DNA from 2 places in the Paenibacillus sp. FSL F4-0125 genome. Region 1 is predicted to be linked to the other one. Evidence: predicted binding sites of a transcription regulator. Region 1 holds the regulator's gene; the other holds the start of a gene.
What was found. Region 1 encodes Rex, which represses fermentation and respiration genes when NADH is low (regulators of the CRP and FNR family bind a similar motif). Its sites were predicted from a motif close to TTGTGAAATATTTCACAA; they were not measured.

Region 1 (6,384 bases):
ATCACAAGTGTATATACGATAATGAAAAAAAGTGTGAAGATATTTAAAATTTTATTTTTTATTTTTTTCCAATTCAATAAATATATTGATTTATTTCAACTAAAAAAGGGCCGTTACTTGTCATTAACAGGCTCATTTTCACATGTGTTTTTTAAAAAGAATATATAAAAACTGCCTATTTAGTATATCACAAATAGTACATTACAAGTATATCAAAATAATCCATCAAATTAACGAAAACAAGCGAACCATAAATGGTCCGCTTGTTTCTAGTATAGTACTCTTGTTTATTTTAGCGGCTGGGTAAACTATATCCTTCACCCATTCGAGCTCCATCTGAGAACCGATAAAATTGATAATAATACCGACCGCTTTGTTTATAAAAAAGCTGCCATGCGTACTCTCCGTTATATACCCCCGGCAACAACCGCTCGATACTAACGTCCGGAAGATCAGCTTTAATTATGCTGCGTATTTTCGCTTCAGAGGTCCCTTTACTCAGTTCCTCAGCATATACTGCGTCGTTGCCTTCTGCAAACTTCCCGTCTACAGTAAAGCGTACCCATACCATCAACTCGGTCCCGGATTGATTCTTCCCTGTTAAGACCCAGTACACTGCATTTTCATCCCACACGGATTTCTGTGCTTTAGTTACCTCTGTCAGACCAGCGCTGGTTTTGGCGATATCCTTAGCAATATCTCGCTCGTTCCATTGATCTTTCATAATATAGGCATAGAACTGGATAAGTCCAAACAGAAGGAGCAGAATCAGAACTGACCCCAGGAGGATCCATTTTTTCCTTTTCTTCAAGGTACAGCTCCCTTTCTAGTAATATATCTTTTTTGATTATATAACACACCCGTGTGTTTATCCAAAGTTTCATATTCATTCATATAAATTCTTATATTTACAGAAAAGGCCGTAACTTTTGCAAACGCAGAAAGTCACAGCCTTTCAGTTAATTTATGATCTTAGACTAGCGCTTGAGCAGCCCCTCAAAGGATTCTTGCGCCTTACGACGGATAGCTTCCTCATCTAACGTTAGACATTGTCCATGTTTTACAACCTGTTTACCATTCACCCATACATGCTCAACATCCTTGGCACTGGCAGAGTATACAGCATGAGACAGCAAATCTGTGTGCGGTAGTAAATGCGGCTGGTCTATATCAATCGCGATAAAGTCAGCTTTCATGCCTACAGCGAGCCTGCCCACATCATTTAAAAAGATAGACTTCGCGCCATACTCTGTAGCCATACTCAGAGCTTCCGGAGCCGGTACAGCCGTAGGATCACCACTTACACCTTTATGGATAAGTGCTGCAAGACGCATCTCTTCAAACATATCCAAGTTATTATTACTTGCCGCGCCATCTGTACCCAGCGACACCTTCACACCGGCCTTTAGAAGATCTGTAACACGAGCAACTCCACTAGCCAGTTTTAGATTACTTCCCGGGTTATGAGATACACCTACATTATGACGAGCCAGAATCTCGATCTCTTCATCATTCAAATGAACGCCATGAGCAACAATAGACGGACGTGTGAACATTCCAAGCTTCTCTAAATGCGCTACAGGCCGCAGTCCGTAATCCACTACATTCTGCTCCACTTCGCGTTTCGTTTCGGACATATGGGTATGCATCGGTAAATCCAAATCATGTGCCGCCTGTACAAACTTAACAAAGAAATCCGGCGGGCAGGTATATGGGGCGTGTGGCGAGATCATCGTTGTAATTCTACCGTCAGCCTTTCCATGCCAGTTACGTGCAAAAGAAATCGCTTCCGCAAGCTTGTGATTCTGTACTTCCTCTGGACAAAGGCCGATTACGCCTCTCATCAATACGGAACGGATACCTGACAATTCGACCACCTCAGCTACTCGATCCATATGATCATACATATCCAGGAAGGTTGTAGTGCCACCTTTCAGCATTTCCAGAACAGACAAGGAGGTTCCCCAGTACACATCTTCTCCGGTGAATTTCTCTTCCATCGGCCACATTTTTTCCTGAAGCCACACTTGAAGCGCTAAATCATCTCCATAACCACGAAGCAATGACATTGCGGCATGGCCGTGTGTGTTTACCAGACCAGGCATAAACAACAGACGACTGCCATCAACAACTTGCACACCTTCTTCCATCAAAGGCTCTTCTTTTCCTATGTAAGTGATCAAATCATCTTCAATAGTCATATATCCACTAAGAACAGGCTCATCCGTTCCCGGAATAAGAAAACGCCCGCCTTTGATAATCGTTTTACTACTCTTCATTTCCGCTTTCTTCCTTTCCGTCTTTCAAATAATAAGCAAGGCTTTGCAAATCCGTTGTAAAATCGGCTGCATGAACCCGGATATTCGGTGGTGTTTTTAGAATCACTGGTGCAAAATTCAAAATCGCCTCAATACCAGATTCAATAAGAATATCTGCTACATTCTGCGCTTCTGAGTCAGGTACTGTAATAATCCCAATTCGAATGCCTTGCTCACGAACTGTCTGACCTAGCTCCTCCATGGGTTGAACCGTAAGAGAGTTGATTTTCCGCCCTACCTTAGGTGCATAAGAGTCAAATATAGCGGTAATCTTCATAGTATCTTTCAGATAAGCATTATAATTAGATAATGCATGTCCAAGGTTACCGGCACCTACTAAAGCCACATTCAGCTGTTGGTCCAGCTTTAAAATATGACGGATTTTCTCAATAAGATAAGTTACGTCATACCCAATACCTTTTCTGCCGAAGTCTCCAAAATACGCTAAATCTTTACGGATTTGAGCGGGATTGAGATCAAGTTTTTGTCCTAATTCTTGCGAGGAAACGGTTAATATTTCACGTTTCTGGAGATCATTCAAGAAACGTAAGTACACAGGAAGTCTTCGAACAACGGCTTCTGATATTTTATCCGATTTCATAATTTACCTCCTAATTTAAGTACTAATCTGTTTAAATCCTATTAAAATTTCTGTACCTCGTCTCAATGAAGAGCGGTATTCTCTTATACCGCCCTTCATTGTGGAGTGATTAATTAAACAGAAGATGTCCTTCTTAAGAAACGCCTCCGTCTTCCAACCACTCTGCTATACGAGGAACCATTTGATCCGTCAACATATGTTCCATTTTCGGGCCAGGCAACGAATAAAGGAAATACTTCCCATAATGAGATTCGATAACCCTAGTGTCATACACTATAACAATACCCCGATCCTGCGCTGTCCGTACCAGTCTTCCAAATCCTTGCTTGAAGCGGATAACTGCCTGAGGCACCGACAATTTCATAAACGGATTCTTCTTCTGGGCTTGTAATAACTCAGACTTCGCTTCCGCTAGAGGGTGATTAGGCGGTTGAAATGGAAGCCTCACGATGGCCAGGCATGTCAATGCCTCACCCGGAATATCTACTCCCTCCCAGAAGCTGCTAGTTCCAAGTAGAACTGAAGCAGCACTGTCCTGAAAACGTCGAATCAGCTTACTGCGGCTTCCACCTTCCACGCCTTGACCTAGCACCGTAATTTCTTGTGAGGCTAGAGCCTCTTTCAGAGGATCGTAAACTTGGCGCAGCATCTTGTAAGAAGTAAACAGAACAAGCATCCGTCCGCGTGTCGTAATTGCCGCTTCTGCTAGTGACTGTACGAGCGTATCGACAAATCGGGCATCACCCACACTGCCTTTCACACTAGGGAAATCCCGTGGAATTACTAATAGTGCCTGCTCCCGATACTTAAAGGGAGAAGGAAGGAGAGATGTCATTAGACGCCCCTCTTCCGCAGCTTCATTGAGTCCGAGATTATCAATCATAAACTGGAACGATTTATCGACAGAAAGCGTCGCCGAGGTTAACACAATACTTTTCTTTTTGTCGAAGAACAGCTCTTTAAGCTGGGTACTAACATCAACAGGGACGGCATATAGCTGTAGCGATTTGCTGCGATAATTTCCATTCGCCTCCAGCCAATATACTACATTCTCGTCGTTTAATCCCATAAAAAACCGTACTTGCTCACGTATAGAAGCTAAATCCTTGAATAAGCCGCTAATATCGGTTACTAGACTATCTGAAGAAGATTGACCTTCTTGATCACGCATCTCATTAAGCATTTTATCACCCTTACGGATAATTTCGCTTAATGTCAGATTCATAGTATTCTCTAAAGCAACCAATTCATCCCAATCCTTCGGTTTACGGGTAGGAAGTAACCGCATGACTAGCTGTCCAGCTTCTCCCGCTGCTGCATCGCTACGTTCCGGCAAGAGGCTGAATAGCTTGTCACTAAGTAGATCCCAGGTTTCTTTTACAGTAAGCAGATCTGGATAGATTCTATCGATAACTCCGCTCCATTCAGAAGCTTCCTCACTGCCTGATGACTGAAGCATTTGACGAAGCGTTGGGAGTTGGCCGTTACGATTATCCTTGTATAATCGGGACAGCGTGTGAGCCACCGTGAAATGCTTCATATGCATACCTAAATGCTTGCCAGCCACATCCTCCAGATGGTGGGCCTCATCAATAACAAGATGTTCATAAGCCGGGAGTAGCTGGTGCCCAGCCTTAACATCTGCGAAAAGCTTAGAGTGGTTCGTAATAACCACGTCAGCAATACCCGCTTCATGTTTTGCCCGATGGTAATAACACTTGCGGAACCAAGGACAGGAGCGACCGAGACAAGAATCGGTATCGCTTGCTACCGTCTCCCAGAAATCTCCGCCACGACCGCTTAAATTGAGCTCTTCGTCATCTCCTGATTCACTTTGTGTCAGCCAAACGATCATCTGAGCCGCAGTAAGTGCATCTTCCCTTGGACTTATAAAGTCTTTTTTATTAATTTTATGTTCAAACTTACGAAGACACAAATAATGCCCTCTGCCTTTAAAAATCGCAGCTTTAAATGGAAACGGAACTACCTGCGTTAACAAAGGAATATCACGCTCACGCAATTGATCCTGCAGATTAATGGTATGAGTGCTGACCATAACTTTTTCATTAGTGCGAACACTTTGGTATATGGCAGGCAACAAATAACCAAGCGATTTGCCGGTTCCTGTCCCTGCTTCGATCAATAGATGTTTGTCTTCGGCAAGTGCCGTTATCACCTCATTGATCATAATATCCTGAGCTTCTCGGCTTTCATACTGTGGCAAAGTGTCTTTAAGCCGTTTCGTTACTTCATCCATATAATCTTTAAATGATAAATTCTGTAGCGGATTCTCAGCATGCTCGTCACGAGGTGGAGCTAGTTCATTCCAATCCCCTACTGCAAGCGCTAATTGACGATAGAAAGTCAGATCACCTTCGGGTTGAAGCGTCTCCGCTTCCCGCTCACGCAGCAGACCATCAAAATACCAACCTAAATCACTATCCTCTTCGGTAAACAGCTCACATAGTCGCTGGATGGTGAGTAACGGTAAACTGTACAGCTCCTCCAGACATTTCAACAGCACAAGAGCTGTCGCCAGTGCATCACTATCTGCCTGATGCGGACGATCATGTGTCACTCCAAAATGTGCACTAACTGACCCTAGTTGATAGGATGTCAGGGAAGGAAAGCAGATTTTTAGAAAGTCAATCGTATCTAAAATCCGCCCTTGAAATGGTAAATACCCACATCTGTCTAATGCATTTTGTAAAAAATGGAAATCAAATGCGACATTATGCCCTACAAGCACAACATCATCCAAGAGTGGAACAAGCTCCATCATCATCGCATCCAGCTCAGGCGCATCTTTTACATCATCATCGGTAATCCCCGTTAGACCAGTTATAAAAGGAGGTATCGGCGTTCCGGGCTTGACGTAGGAACCATATACCCGGGAGATGGACCGGTCTTCTTCTATAATTGCAAGGCCAACCTGGATAATTTCACCCACGGATTGGGTTCCCGTTGTTTCAAAATCAAGCACGGCAAATTTCATTATAATTCTATTCCCTTTCAATTGAGACTCTTAATCAGCATAACAGAAGTTGCGAAAAAAGGCGATGCACACCACTGGTTCAGGGGATGCATCGCTTGAATGAAAATGCGGAATAATAAACCGTAAACGTAATAATTTACAATAATGAAACAAGCTGATTTCCGAAATGAAGCTTTCCTCCACGGCGGCGGCAAACCTCCAAATTAACCGTCGGTTCAGGAAGTGCAGGGTCAAGCTGCAACGAGAGGCCAAACAGCTCCTGCGCTTCATTGAAGCGTTCCTGTGAAGCCCGGATGCACCCTAAAGCGTTATAAACCATTGCTTTCAGCTTGGTTTCCCGTATCAAACCGAGCATATGGTTCAAATGACTCCACGCCGCTTCTCCATCCCCTTCCTGAAGGTAAGAGATGGCTAAATATAAGCGAGCAGCCAAACTATCCGGATATTGGGCAATAACTTCCTTAAACTGC
Region 2 (6,107 bases), 1.0 Mb from region 1:
GTTTCATTGTTTTTCATGAGTCTTTTCAATATGCTAAAACCATAAGGCATTACAAATGTAATGTCAAAATTGTAGTTAGATGAAATAGGAGGGCGTCATGTTAGAAAACTTATATAGACGATTGTCAGCGGTGCTGCTTTTGACCTTAGCACTCTGTGCTACGGTATTTATTGGCAAAGAGACGGTAATCTCGATAGTTACCATTATCTTTTTATTAGCAGAATTAGGCATCTCTTTTTTGCATTTAAAAAAGCGTGAGAAGTTACATGTGGTATTCATTAGTGTGGTGGCGGCGGAAGGGTTGTTTTTACTAACAGAGGAATTTTGGCTGCTTGCGCTTTCTATCCTGCTGCTGATCGTAGCGGGCATATGGAGAGGACTGTTTTGGCAAAAGGAGAGTAGAAGAGTCACTGCGTTTCTAGTGGTTCGAAGAGTGTTATTTAGCCTCGCAGCTCTTATCGTCACTGTACTTTGGGGTATTGGAATCTATGCAAAACCTATTACAAAGCCTGTGGCATTAGCAACGAATGCGGCAGTGACGATCGATGAACATACATTGGATTCTGCAGCAGTAATGCTGAAGGATATTGAGGTAATGAATTCTTTTGGAAGCCGTACAACCGGCTCTAAGGGTCACAATCAATTCATTACATGGCTGGAGCAGCAGGTAACGGATATGCGGTTGAATGTTTATCGTGATCGTTATACCTTTGACCGATGGGAAGAAAAGAGCAGTTCTTTAATGATTGATCAGCAGGAAATTCATGTCTCTTCAGCTTTCCCCTATTCCGGAGAGACTGACGAAAAGGGCGTAACAGGGGAACTGGTGTATACGAAGCGCGGTGAATATGACCAGGCCAGCGGGAAAATTGCTGTCATTGAAATTGAGAATTTTAGAAATTTCCCAAGTGGGATCGTAATGAACATGCGGGATTCATCTCCAATGGAAAGCCAAATTGCCCCAAATGAAGGCGATCTAGTTCTCACTACAGCTTTAAAAGAAGCTAAATTGGAGCAAGCGAAGGAAATGGGCGTAAAAGCAGTTGTTCTAGTCTGGAAAGGGGTCTCCGATGATAAGGTTGCAAAGCAATATGTGCCTTTTACCACCGATTATGCTGGAATCCCTGCGATCTGGGTTAATGAAACGGATGGGCAGAAGGTGATCAGCGCAGCTCAGGAGCATAAAGAAGGTACAGTTATTTTAGAAGCAGAAATACAAAAAAATGCTCCAACAGAATCCTTTTATGTGAAAATTGACGGTAAAAATAAAGACGAAGCGATAATCGTAAATACGCATACGGATGGGATAAATGTAGTGGAGGAGAATGGTGCTGTGGGCATGCTGTCCATGATTCGTTACTTACAGCAGGAGCAGCCGGAACGTACGATGATTTTCGCTTTTGTGACAGGGCATTTTAGATTACCGGATTTCAAAGGGTCTTCTCAAGCAACTTCCACCTGGATGGAGGGACATCGAGAGCTCTGGGATGGCAAGAAAGACCATTTAACAGCTGTAGCTGGAATTACGGTTGAACATTTAGGTAGCATGGAGTGGAAGGACGATATTACGGGTCACTATGGCCCTACTGGACAAATAAGTACTGAATATACTTATGCGGGCAATGAAATGATGGCAGCCATTTGGCTGAAGGCTATTGAAAAGACAGATAGCACACGTACTGTATTATTGCGTGGACATAACAAGTTTGAGTTTGGAGAGAGTCAGCCTTTATTTGAATCAGGTATACCTGTAATTGGCTTCATTCCAATGCCCGATTATCTACTAGTGAATAGTGAAAACAGAGAGATGGATAAGTTTGATGCAAAGCTAATGCATACGCAAATTGTATCGTTACTAAAAGCGGTCAAGCTAGTGGACGCAACGGAGACGACTAAGCTAGGGAAATCAGACGGGTATTCTTTTTTCTATGGCCGAACTAAATGAAGGAAGTTGACTGCATCATAAGTCATAAAACTAAAAGTAAAGGAGAGAAAACTACATGTTGATCAAAAATGTTGAGGACCTTGTATTAGAAGAGTTTACAACTTGCTTTAACGAAGCCTTCTCCGATTATGTCATTCCATTTCAAGTTTCTTCGGAGCAATTAGCTGATAAGTTTGCAGGTGCGGAAGTGAATTATCAGTTGTCGTTCGGTGCTTATGATCAAGATAAGCAGGTTGCATTTGTTATGCATGGCATCGGTGAACATAACGGTAAAAGAACTGCATTTAATACCGGTACAGGAGTCATTCCTTTATATAGAGGGAAAAGGCTAGTCGAACAAATTTATCGTCATGCTATTCCCTTTTTTAAAAAACATCATATTCAAAAATGCTTGCTTGAAGTGATCCAAACCAATGATAAAGCTATAAAAGCGTATACCGCCATAGGATTTCAAATTCATAGAGAATTGGTTTGTTTCAAGGGGCGCATTGATGTAACCCTTCCGGACGATCTTAGTTTTACTTCCATTGCTACGGTTCGACTGGAAGATTTGGATTGGACATCGGTACATTCTTACTGGAATTTCGAACCATCTTGGGAACAATCTGTTCATGCAATTTTACGAAACCCGCATTTATACGATGTGGTCACGATAAGGGAAGAGAATAAGATTTGTGGATACGCGGTAATAAAATCGGCCAACGGAGCAGTTCTACAGTTCGGTGTTTTGCGAGAAAAAAGAAACCGAGGATTTGGACGTTCCTTATTTCATTGGATCGGAAAGAGATATCCAACCATTACCGTCAATAATGTAGACAAAAGAGATAGAAATTCTATACGTTTCCTTCAAGGAGTTGGTCTTGACGTATACATCGAGCAATATGAAATGGAAAAAGATTTGTCATGACGAAGATGACATAGCGATGCCATTGGTAAGCATTACGATATTTAATTCAAAAACACTGATGATTTGAGTCAGTGTTTTTTATATTGAAAAAGGGAGTATATATTACGGATTAGGATGAGAAAATATCGTTTTTCTCTAACATCAAATTAGGAGAAGACTTGTGACATCACATATATACTAATGAATCAATAGCTCCTTCGGGTGATTTTTGTGTTATTCACTGAGTTGTTAGAAAGATTTGTCCCTTTCTTGAACGTTTAAGGATTAAGAGTTTTCTGTGATTGAATTACTTGCATTTTAAGATAAGATGATTTTAATCATTAGGTCACATTATTAATTTGACTGCTCAGTATCAGGTAAATCAGGATCGCCAACTCTTGATTTGTGAAATTTTTCTCTTTTTACATATCAAAGAACGAGGAACGTCATACTAAAACGAATAGGCAACGATGTCACTGAGCCCGGTTAAACCTGATATTGAATGCAGCCCAAGAGTAAGCCGGCCTAATCATAAGCATCAACTTATCACGAAAAATGAACAGAGTTTGAAGGGAGAAGTAAAGAATGGCAATTGATACGGTGCTATGGAGCAGGCTGGTGACAGGCTTGACTCTCGGGTTCCACGTTATTTTTGCGACGATTGGCGTCGGTATACCGCTAATGATCGCTATAGCAGAGTTCATCGGGATCCGAAAGAAAGATCCCCATTATACACTTATGGCGAAGAGGTGGTCTCGCGGATTTGTCATTTCTGTAGCGGTTGGTGTCGTGACCGGTACAGCGATTTCACTACAACTGGCACTGGTGTGGCCGAATTTTATGAAACTGGCTGGGAATGTTATCGCTCTTCCGTTATTCATGGAAGTGTTTGCGTTCTTTTTTGAAGCCATCTTCTTGGGCATTTATTTATATACGTGGGATCGGTTCAAAAATCCGTATATTCATTGGCTGCTGACGATTCCTATTGTCGCTGGGGCAGGCATGTCTGCCGTCTTTATTACGACGGTGAACGGATTCATGAACCAGCCTGGAGGCTTTGTCATGGAAGCAGGCCAATTCACAGCGATTGACCCAGTGCAAGCGATGCTGAATACGGCGACGTTCTCCAAGGTGTTCCATGTATTAAGCTCGGCCTATTTGACAGGAGCTGCCTTGTTAGCCGGGATTGCAGCCTTTGCGATGCTGAGAAAAGGGGTATCCGCATACCACAAAAAATCCTTGAATCTCATGATGGCGGTTGTTTTACTGTTCGGCTTGCTGAACACGTTAGCTGGAGATGTGTCCGCCAAGTTTTTGGCCGAGCATCAGCCGGAGAAGCTTGCAGCGGCAGAGTGGCATTTTGAGACGGGTAGCGGTGTGGATTTGGTTTTAATGGGATGGCTGAATGCAGAGCATGAAGTTCTAGGGGCTCTTCATTTGCCGAAGGTGCTCAGCTTCCTGGCTTTTGGAGACTTTAATGCAGAGGTAACGGGGCTGGAGGAATTCCCCAAGGATGAATGGCCACCGCTTCTGGTTCATTACCTGTTTGATTTAATGGCCGGAATCGGATTTGCTCTGCTCGCGATAGCAGTCCTATATTTCCTGTTTGTGTTCTGGAAAAAGCGCAATGCGCTTAACAAGTGGATGCTTGGCATCATCGCACTGATCGCACCGCTCGCTTTTCTAGCTGTAGAGCTAGGTTGGTTTTATGCAGAGGTTGGGCGACAGCCGTGGATTATCCGTGGATATATGCGTGTAGAGGAGGCTGCCACGACTTCACCGAATGTAAGAATTATATTCTTCGCCTTATTGCTCTTGTACATCGTACTCGGCAGTATGTGTGTAATCGTGCTAAGACGCTTGTTCAACAATAATCCGGCAGAAGGTGAGATGGAGAAATGGATGAAGGAACATCCTAATCCATCTACGGAAAAGGGGGGCACTGAATGATGAGTTACGAAATAATTGGCATCTCGGTGCTCTGGCTGTTCTTGTACGGCTATTTAATTATAGCTTCCATTGATTTCGGTGCAGGATTCTTCGCCTTTTATGCTCGTTTGACTAAGCAGGATCATCTCATTAATCGTCTGATTTCCCGTTATTTATCACCCGTTTGGGAGATCACAAATGTATTTTTTATCTTTTTCTACATTGGCATCGTCGGATTTTTTCCGGATACAGCCTATTATTATGGCTCCGCGCTGCTAGTTCCGGGAAGTATTGCAGTGATTCTTCTTGCGATTCGCGGTTCGTTCTATGCTTTTGAAAATTATGGTTCCAAGAAAAACATAGTCTATCTTTTTTTGTACGGAGCTACAGGCCTGCTTATTCCGGCTTCGTTGTCAGTGGCGCTAACTTTGTCTGAAGGCGGCTTTATTGTGAAGCAGGCTGAGTCAGTTTCTCTGGATTACTGGGCGCTGTTTACCAATCCGTTATCGTGGAGCATCGTTGGACTGGCAATCGTGTCCGTTTTGTTCATAAGCGGCTCATTTCTGACTTTTTACGCATCTCGTGCAGAGGATCATTCCGCGTTGAAGCTGATGCGGAACTACGCCCTGTTTTGGAGCACACCGACGATAATTCTCGCACTGACAGCATTTATCTATTTGGGCCAACACAATGAACGGCATTTTCAAAATATGATGGATTTATGGTGGCTCTTGGCACTTTCCGTTGCTTTCTTCATGATCGCGATGTGGCTGTTATATAACGGACGCCGTTACGGATTAGCTTTCATATGCATCATGTTGCAATTTTTCTGTGCTTTTTTCGCGTATGGGATTGGGCAATACCCTTATATTCTTGATCCGTATATCACGATTCAGAGCAGTGCAACTTCACCAGCAATGGGCTTGGCGTTAGTTGTTGTATTTATCGGCGGTCTATGCCTGTTGATCCCATCCCTTATTCTGGTCTTCAAACTCTTCCTGTTTGATGCGGATTATGTAAAAGGGAAAAAATAAAGCTGATTAATCCATTACGGCATGTTTGAGGGTTCTCTACAAGCCTATATATAAAGGAGGTGTGATCTGTGAAGAGGAAATCCAGTCTGATTTCTCAGCAAATGTCTTCACAAAGGAAAAATATGACCCTCCTCGCGGTCATTTCGCTTGCTCTTGGTACAGCTATTGTGAGTCAGGCAGGGCTGCTTGCTGAAGCAGTCCAAAGGATTTTTGTGGAGAGAGCTTCATTTTCATCGGTTATCCTGTTGCTTGGCATACTTCTGGCTGTTATGGCTGTACGCACACTGTTGTCGTATGCAAACGGTAAAGTTGG

Region 2: NST74_RS15290 (cytochrome ubiquinol oxidase subunit I) is a predicted target of Rex. The motif match lies at 3,235-3,252, and genes of this name have one in related genera.

Annotation. Positions count from the first base shown of each region.
Region 1 covers NZ_JBBOZJ010000001.1:4,494,992-4,501,375, forward strand. The annotation lists gene NST74_RS19985 (cell wall elongation regulator TseB-like domain-containing protein) at 293-811, opposite strand; gene NST74_RS19990 (amidohydrolase) at 978-2,279, opposite strand; gene NST74_RS19995 (redox-sensing transcriptional repressor Rex) at 2,269-2,919, opposite strand; gene dinG (ATP-dependent DNA helicase DinG) at 3,053-5,914, opposite strand; gene NST74_RS20005 (hypothetical protein) at 6,051-6,384, opposite strand, start outside.
Region 2 covers NZ_JBBOZJ010000001.1:3,476,111-3,482,217, forward strand. The annotation lists gene NST74_RS15275 (TetR/AcrR family transcriptional regulator) at 1-17, opposite strand, end outside; gene NST74_RS15280 (hypothetical protein) at 98-1,945, shown strand; gene NST74_RS15285 (GNAT family N-acetyltransferase) at 2,001-2,852, shown strand; gene NST74_RS15290 (cytochrome ubiquinol oxidase subunit I) at 3,417-4,781, shown strand; gene NST74_RS15295 (cytochrome d ubiquinol oxidase subunit II) at 4,778-5,794, shown strand; gene cydD (thiol reductant ABC exporter subunit CydD) at 5,863-6,107, shown strand, end outside.